Regions from separate parts of the Bradyrhizobium sp. MI1.4 genome, predicted to be linked through region 2. Evidence: riboswitches for the same ligand, from Rfam matches in the RefSeq annotation. Region 2 holds a riboswitch; the other holds the start of a gene.
The links. A riboswitch is a leader RNA that binds a small molecule or an ion and turns the genes downstream of it on or off. The one in region 2 is predicted to bind S-adenosylmethionine.

Region 1 (4,413 bases), on a different contig from region 2:
AACTGGTCGAGGACGGCATCGCTCGCATCCAGGCCACCGGCGGCACCGACATCGTGCTGGTCGATCCGCAATATTCGCCCGCGGTCAACCAGCGCGCCGAGAGCGCCGGCAAGATGGTGAAGCTGCTCGGCAAGGTCGCCGAGCTCCGTCACGTCGGTATCTTCCCGCGCTTCGAGGTGATGCGCGACTGGCACGAGAAGCAATCCCTTCCGGTCGAGAGTTTCGTGATCGCGGACGGACTGCACATGAACGATTGGGGCTATGCCTGCTTCGCCCAGCTCCTCGGCGACGACATCATCCGCTCCGTCGGCCAAATCAAGCTCGGCGTGAACGTGCCCGCGGACGTGCGGACCTATCGGCCGATGTAGCTGCTGCAGGGTGGGCAAAGGCGCGCTCTTCGCGCCGTGCCCACCATCCAGCGGCACTGTGATCGTGAATGGTGGCACGCTTGCTTTGCCCACCCTACGATGTCGAATGCGTGGCTACGCCTTCTCCAGCGCCGCGGTCAGATCCTCGATCAGATCGTCCGCGTGCTCGAGGCCTGCCGAGAAGCGGATGAATCCTTCGCTGATGCCGAGCGCGGCGCGGTCCTCCGGCTTCAAACGCTGATGCGTCGTGGTCGCGGGATGGGTGACGAGGCTCTTGGCGTCGCCGAGATTGTTCGAGATCTTGGCGAGCTTGAGCTCGTTGAGCACGCGGAACGCCGCCTGCTTGCCGCCCTTGACCTCGAGGCCGACCAGCGTCGAGCCGCCGCGCATCTGCTTCTTCACCAATGCAGCCTGCGGATGATCGGCGCGGCCGGGAAACACCAGCCGCGAAATCTTCGGATGGCTCGCCAGCACGTCCGCGATGCGCGCCGCCGTCTCGGTCTGCGCGCGCACGCGCACGGCGAGCGTCTCCAGCCCCTTGAGCAGGACCCAGGCGTTGAACGGCGAGATCGACGGGCCGGTCTGGCGCATGAAATTGTGGATGTGCTCGGCGATGAACGCTTCCGAGGACAGGATGATGCCGCCGAGACAGCGGCCCTGGCCGTCGATGTGCTTGGTCGCGGAATAGACCACGACGTCGGCGCCGAGCGCGAGCGGGCTCTGCCAGATCGGGGTGGCGAACACGTTGTCGACGACGAGCCGCGCGCCGCCACTATGCGCGATCTCGGCAATGCCGGGAATGTCGAGCACGTCGAGCGTCGGATTGGTCGGGCTCTCCAGGAAGAACGTCTTGGTGTTCGGCTTCATGGCGCGCTGCCACTGGTCGAGATCGAGGCCGTCGACCAGCGTGGTCTCGATGCCGTAGCGCGGCAGTAAATCCTGCACGACGTAGAGACACGAGCCGAACAGCGCGCGCGAGGCCACGACGTGATCGCCGGCCTTGAGCGGCGCCAGGATCGCGGTCGTCACCGCGGCCATGCCGGTCGCGGCCGAACGTGCCGCTTCGGCGCCTTCGAGCTCGATCATGCGGCGCTCGAACATCGAGATGGTCGGATTGGAGTAGCGTGAATAGATGAAGCCGGGGTCCTCGCCCTTGAACCGCGCCTCGCACTCCTCAGCGCTGTTGTAGACGTAGCCCTGGGTCAGGAACAGCGACTCCGACGTCTCGCCATATTGCGAGCGTAAGGTGCCGGAATGAACCAGGCGAGTTTCGGGACGGTAGTGGGCGGTTGGCGCCGGGGACTTCGACATAGGACCTCCTGACGTGACCATCGAGAATGGTCACAAAAAAACCGGCCTGGAATATCTCCACGGGCCGGGATCACAGAGGTCCCCGGCCTGTTTAGCGACTTATTTAACGTGGCTGCAAGCCGGCCGGCTCAAATCACCACGGGATAAGTCATGCTCATATTCCGCAATGCCCTTTCCGTCAAGACGTCCATCGGATAGCCGTAAAACGCTCATATTTCCCGCATGTCGGGATGTGTTTGATCCCTGATGAGGACCCCGGGTTGACGTTCACGGTCGCCGCCGACGCCAATGGTATCCTGCCCGACCGCATGATCGCGGCGATGGCGGAGGGCGGTCTCATCCTGCCCGCTTACGACTTCGTCGAAAGCCAGATCCAGCCGGCGAGCCTCGATTTGCGTCTTGGCGATATCGCCTATCGCGTTCGCGCCAGCTTCCTGCCCGGTCCCGGCGCCACGGTCGCCGAGCGCATCGACGAGTTGAAGCTGCACGAGTTCAGCCTCGCCGACGGCGCGGTGCTGGAGACCAACTGCGTCTACATCGTGCCGCTGCTTGAAAGCCTCGCGCTGCCGCCGGAAATCGTCGCGGCCGCCAACCCGAAGAGCTCGACCGGCCGGCTCGACGTCTTCACCCGCGTGATCGCCGACGGCACCCGCCGCTTCGACATGATCGGTGCCGGCTATCACGGCCCGCTCTATGCCGAGATCAGCCCGAAGACGTTTCCGGTGCTGGTCAGCGAGGGCTCGCGCCTGAGCCAGGTGCGCTTCCGCACCGGCGATGCCATCCTCAACATCGACGACCTCGAGGGGCTGCACGCGACCGAGCGTCTCGTCGATATCGACGACGCCGACCTCACCGGCGGCGTCGCCGTCTCTGTTGATCTCTCCGGCGAGAAGAGCGGCGGCTTCGTCGGCTACCGCGCCAAGCGCCACACCGGCGTCATCGACGTCGATCGCCGCGCCGGCTATTCCGTCGAGGACTTCTGGGAGCCGATCTCGGCCCGTCCCGACGGCAGCCTGATCCTCGATCCCGGCGAGTTCTATATCCTCGCGTCGAAAGAGGCGGTGCAGGTGCCGCCCGATTACGCCGCGGAGATGGTGCCGTTCGATCCGCTGGTCGGCGAGTTCCGCGTGCATTATGCCGGATTCTTCGATCCCGGCTTCGGCTATGCCGGCGCCGGCGGGCTAGGCTCGCGCGCCGTGCTCGAAGTGCGCTCGCGCGAGGTGCCGTTCATCCTCGAGCACGGCCAGATCGTCGGCCGCCTCGTCTACGAGAAGATGCTGGCCCGCCCCGACGCGATGTACGGCCAGCGCATCGGCTCGAACTACCAGGCGCAGGGCCTGAAGCTGAGCAAGCATTTCCGGGTGTAGGGATAGCCTCACCTTCCGCTGTCATGCCTCGGCTTGACCGGGGCATCCAGTACGCCGTAGCCTATTGGTTCGATCACATCCGCCTCTGGAATACTGGATCGCCCGATCAAGTCGGGCGATGACACCGAATCTGTGTCAAGATGGGAAGTGAATCTACGTCCGAGGTGGCGAAATGACAGATCAATCCGAACTCGACGCAAGAATCCTCGACGACGTCGCCGACGCGCTGATCTATTCGGATCGCTCCGGCACGATCATGCGCTGGAACCGCGCATCGTCCGCACTGTTCGGCTTCTCGGCGGACGAAGCGCTGGGCCAGAATCTCGACCTGATCATTCCCGAACATCTGCGCGCCGCGCACTGGAAAGGTTTTGAGGCCGCGCTTGCCAGCGGCGCGATGAAGCTTGCGGGCAAGCCGACACTGACCCGCGCGCTGCACAAGGACGGACGCAAGCTCTACATCGAGATGACCTTTGCGCTGGTGCGGGACGCCGCTGGAGTGGTGCAAGGATCGGTGGCGATGGCACGCGACGTCACCGAGCGCGTCGAGCGCGAGCGTGCCGCCAAAGCCTCGCAAACTAAGCCTGCGCAAAATTCGTGATGCGGAATTGGCGCGCCGGCGTGCAGGGCTCCCTGCGTGCGGCTCAACTTGTCCGTCACCGGATGCAGTGACACACTCGATCAGAACAACGATCGGGAGCGAACATGACCGCACCAGACCCCGCGCAGGAAGCTCAATGGAAACGCTGGCGCGCGGTTGCCGATCTCTATCACGCCTACTTCACCGGTCTGATCCTCACCGTGGTCACGCGTCGCGGCACGGCAGATGCTGCGGAGTTCGTCTTTCGCGTGTTCCGCCGCCAGCAGCAGGAGCGCTTCCTGCCGGGGCTGGAGAAGCTCGGGCTGAGCCATCTGCCGCCCGCCGTGGCAGCCGCGCAATATCACTATCTCTCGAACTGGATCGGCGGCGTGCACGTCGAATACATGTATGAGAGCGACCGCAAAGCCTGGATACGCTATCCGCCGCCGCGCTGGATATGGAAAGGCACTGCCATCTGCGGCGTGCCGGGCGAAGTCTCGCGCGCGATGCTGCGCGGCTGGCACGCCAACAACGGCGTGGCGCTCGGCGATACCAGATTGGGGTTCGTCTGCACGAAGCAGAGCGTCGACGGCCAGGACGGGCTCGAAGGCTACTATTATCAATATGACCAGCCCCTCGAACTCGACCAGCGCCTCGTGTTCGCGCGGCACCTCGAAGCCCCGCTGTTCGATGCAGCCGCGGCTCCGGCGTTGCCGGTCGCAAGCTGGCCAAGGCCGAGACTGGAAAAAGCCTATCGCAACTATGCGATGGAATATGTGCGCACCGC
Region 2 (4,413 bases):
AGGATCACGTAGTCGAAGGCGTCATCCGGATAATTCACGAGGTCGGTGTCGGCATCGCCCTGCACCACCGCAAGACCCTTGGCGACGCAGCGGTTGACGCCCTCGCGCGACAGCTCGATGCCGCGGCCGTCGACGCCGCGGGTTTCCAGCAGTTGGAGCAGGTCGCCCTCGCCGCAGCCGACGTCGAGCACCTTCGAGCCCGGCTTGACCATCTCGGCCACCAGCACATGGTCCGCGCGAAAATCACCGGGTTGCCCGGCCACAACGCCGCCGAGCGGCAACGTTTCCTGTACAGACATGCCTAGTCGTCCTTGTTAAGCATTCCTGGCGGTAAGCCCGCGCGCCTTGCCCGCCGATTGCAGGAAGGCACGGGCGATGTCGAAGAACTCGGGCACGTCGAGCAGGAACGCGTCGTGACCGCGATCGGTCTCGATTTCGGCGAACGACACCCGCGCGCTCGACGCATTCAGCGCGTGCACCAGCGCGCGCGATTCCGAGGTCGGGAACAGCCAGTCGCTGGTGAAGGAGACCACGCAGAAGCGGGTCTGGATTCCCGCGAACGCCTTCGCCAGCACGCCACCATGGTCGGCGGCGATGTCGAAATAGTCCATCGCGCGGGTCAGATAGAGATAGGAGTTGGCGTCGAAGCGCTCGACGAAGGACGAGCCCTGGTAGCGCAGATACGACTCAACCTGGAAGTCGGCGTCGAAAGAGAAAGTCGGCAGCTCGCGGTCCTGCATGCGCCGCCCGAATTTTCGATGCAGCGCGGCGTCGGAGAGATAGGTGATGTGCGCCGCCATCCGGGCGACAGCGAGGCCACGATGCGGATGGATGCCTCGATCGGCATAGCCGCCATGGTGCCAGTCGGGGTCGGCCATCACCGCCTGGCGGCCAAGCTCGTGGAACGCGATGTTCTGCGCCGAGTGTCGTGTCGAGCAGGCAATCGCCAGCGCGGAGAACACGCGACTCGGATACGCCGCAGTCCATTGCAGCACTTGCATGCCGCCCATCGAGCCGCCGACGACCGCGAACAGCGTGTCGATGCCGAGCCGGTCGATCAGCATCGCCTGCGCGCGCACCATGTCGGGGATGGTGATGACGGGGAAATCGAGCCCCCAAACCTTGCCGGTCGCGGGATTGATCGAGGCCGGGCCGGTCGAGCCCATGCAGCCGCCGATCACGTTGGAGCAGATGATAAAATATTCGTTGGGATCGAGCGGCCGGCCGGGGCCGACCAAGGTCTCCCACCAGCCGGGCTTGCCGGTGACAGGGTGCACGTTGGCGACGTGCTGGTCGCCGGTCAGCGCATGGCAGATCAGGATCGCGTTGGAGCGATCGGCATTCAGCTCGCCGTAGGTCTGGTAGGCGATCTGGAACGGGCTGAGATCGACCCCGCAGTCGAGCCGCAGCGGCTGCTCCGAGCCGAACTGCGCGACGTGCGAACTCGGATGATCCACCTCGTGCGACCGCTCGTCGGCGGTGATCGCGGGACTCGGAATGGACTGGACGCCAACCATCTGACCATCGACCTCGTTTGCGATCGTAGAAGTGACCGCATTGACATCAGGCCATGAAAAACCCGGCCTGAACGATAGGTTCGGCCGGGATCGAAAGCGTCCCCGGCCTGTTTAGCGAGTTTTTTAACGTGGCTGCAAGCCGGCCGGCTCAAATGACCACGGAACGGGTAAAAACTACCGTCTTGGACGGTTTTCGTCAAGTCACGGCCCGGATCAACCAAATTCGCCTGTCGCGCCACGGGCGGAAAGGGCCCGATTTCTCTTTGCATTTCTCTTTGCTTTCGCAGCCCCGACTGCCTAATCAGGATATCCATCACAGCGGTGACGGCTCGACTGATCCGCATTGGAACGCCTCTCAGCAGCACCCGTCAGACATGTCCCAACGTCCGCCCGCGCCACCATCACTCCAGGAATTGCGTAAGGAGATCGACGCGATCGACGAAGGCATGCATCGCCTGCTGATGCAACGCGGCGACATCATCGACCGCCTGATCCAGGTGAAGCAGACCCAGGAGGTCGGCTCGGCGTTCCGCCCGGCACGCGAGGCCTCCATGATGCGCGACCTCGTGCAGCGTCATCGCGGCATCCTGCCGCTCGACACCGTCGAGAGCATCTGGCGCGTCATCATCGCGACCTTCACCTATGTCCAGGCCCCGTTCTCGGTCCACGCCGACATCTCGGCGAGCGAGCCGGCCATGCGCGATTCCGCGCGATTCCATTTCGGCTTCACCGTGCCTTACGTCGCGCATTTCAGCGCGCAGGCGGCGGTCGAGGCCGTCGCGAAGTCCAAGGGCGACCTGGCGCTGGTCTCGGCGACCTCCAGCCGCACACCATGGTGGCTGGAGCTGGAAGAAGCCGGCGCGCCAAAGATCATCGCGCGGCTGCCCTTCGTCGAGCGCGCCGACCATCCGGCGGCGTTGCCCGTGTTCGCGGTCTCGCGCGTCGCCGACAGCGCGCTGGTGACGGAGGTCGAGACCTTCAGCGTGCGCGTCTCTGGGTGGAATGCGGAGGTCGCGCGCGCCCTGTCGCCGCTCGCCGAGATCGTGGCGGTGCCCGACACCGCCTTCGACGGCGCCGCGCTGCTGGTCTCGGTCACCGCGACAAGCAGCATCGACAAGATCAAGGCTGCCCTGATCGAAGCGGGGGCCTCGGTGCGCTCCACGGCCCTCGTCGGCAGCCACGCAACGCGCTATACGGTGCCCCCGACCGGGTCGAAATCGTAAGTCGCGAACCGCTTAAGCCAGTCCGGAGTTGAAGATGTCCCGCCCCGTGCCGAATCCCGGCATTCTCGATATTGCGCCCTATACGCCCGGCAAGACCCCGGTGGCAGAGCCCGGCCGCAAGGTGTTCAAGCTCTCGGCCAACGAGACGCCGTTCGGGCCCTCGCCGAAGGCGAGCGAGGCGTTCAAGCAGGTGGCGGATCATCTGGAAGACTATCCGGAAGGAACCTCGCGCGTGCTGCGCGAAGCAATCGGGCGCACCTTCGGGCTCGATCCCAACCGCATCATCTGCGGCGCCGGCTCGGACGAGATCCTCAACCTGCTCGCCCACACCTATCTCAGCCACGGTGACGAGGCGATCTCGACCACGCACGGCTTTCTAGTCTATCCGATCGCGACCATGGCGGTCGGCGCGAAGAATGTCATCGCGGCCGAGAAGAACCTCACCTGCGATGTCGACGCCATCCTCAAGGCGGTGACGCCGAAGACAAAGCTGGTCTGGCTCGCCAACCCCAACAATCCGACCGGCACCTATGTGCCGTTCGACGAGGTCAAGCGCCTGCGCGCCGGCCTGCCCTCGCACGTGCTGCTGGTGCTGGACGCAGCCTATTGCGACTACGTCTCGCGCAACGATTACGAGATGGGGATCGAGCTGGTCGCGACCACCGAAAACACGGTGGTGACCCACACCTTCTCCAAGATCCATGGACTTGCGGCGCTGCGCATCGGCTGGATGTTCGGCCCCGAGCACATCATCGATGCGGTCAACCGCATCCGGGGTCCCTTCAACGTGTCGACGCCGGCCATGTACGCCGCCGTTGCCGCGATCGAGGACACAGCGCACCAGGCCATGTCGAAGCAGTTCACCGAGACCTGGCGCGACTGGCTCGCCGAGGAGATCGGCAAGCTCGGGCTGAAGGTGACGCCGAGCGTCGCCAATTTCGTGCTGATCCACTTCCCGACCGAGGGCAAGACCTCGGACGCAGCCGACGCCTTCCTCACCAAGCGCGGGCTGGTGCTGCGCGGCTTGAAGAACTACGGCCTGCCGCATTCGCTACGCATGACCATCGGCACCGAGGAGGCCAACCGCCTCGTCGTCGAGGGCCTGCGCGACTTCATGGCCGGACGATGAGCGCGACCCCGCACTTCCAGCGCGTTGCGCTGATCGGCTTCGGCCTGATCGGGGGCTCGATCGCACGCGCCGCGAAGCTCCAGGGCCTGGCTTCCGAGATCGTCACCACCGCGCGCTCGGAGAAGACGCGCGCACGCGTGATGGAGCTCGGCATCGTCGATCAGGTCGTCGCGACCAATGCGGAAGCCGTGAAGGACGCCGATCTCGTCATCCTCTGCATTCCCGTCGGCGCCTGCGGCCCGGTGGCGCAGGAGATCTCCGCGCATCTCAAACCCGGCGCGATCATCTCCGACGTCGGCTCGGTCAAGGGCGCCATCGTCAGGGATATGGCGCCGCACCTGCCGGAAGGCGTCCATTTCGTGCCGGCGCATCCCGTCGCAGGCACCGAGCATTCGGGTCCCGATTCCGGCTTCGCCGAGCTCTTCATCAACCGCTGGTGCATCCTCACCCCGCCGGAGGGCGTTGATGCGGCTGCCACCGATCGCCTGCGCGCGTTCTGGGCGGCGATGGGTGCCAAGGTCGAGATCATGACGCCGGATCATCA

Region 1: linked by a shared signal. The riboswitch ahead of AC0L23_RS32800 (O-succinylhomoserine sulfhydrylase) and the one ahead of metX (homoserine O-acetyltransferase MetX) in region 2 are both predicted to bind S-adenosylmethionine.

Annotation. Positions count from the first base shown of each region.
Region 1 is NZ_JBVVPP010000051.1:21,957-26,369, forward strand. Features, by position in the region: gene AC0L23_RS32795 (SGNH/GDSL hydrolase family protein) at 1-368, shown strand, start outside; gene AC0L23_RS32800 (O-succinylhomoserine sulfhydrylase) at 483-1,679, opposite strand; SAM riboswitch at 1,750-1,829, opposite strand; gene AC0L23_RS32805 (2'-deoxycytidine 5'-triphosphate deaminase) at 1,910-3,046, shown strand; gene AC0L23_RS32810 (PAS domain-containing protein) at 3,219-3,647, shown strand; gene AC0L23_RS32815 (hypothetical protein) at 3,752-4,413, shown strand, end outside.
Region 2 is NZ_JBVVPP010000006.1:23,357-27,769, forward strand. Features, by position in the region: gene metW (methionine biosynthesis protein MetW) at 1-299, opposite strand, end outside; gene metX (homoserine O-acetyltransferase MetX) at 315-1,517, opposite strand; SAM riboswitch at 1,608-1,687, opposite strand; gene AC0L23_RS08830 (chorismate mutase) at 1,892-2,740, shown strand; gene hisC (histidinol-phosphate transaminase) at 2,775-3,869, shown strand; gene AC0L23_RS08840 (prephenate/arogenate dehydrogenase family protein) at 3,866-4,413, shown strand, end outside.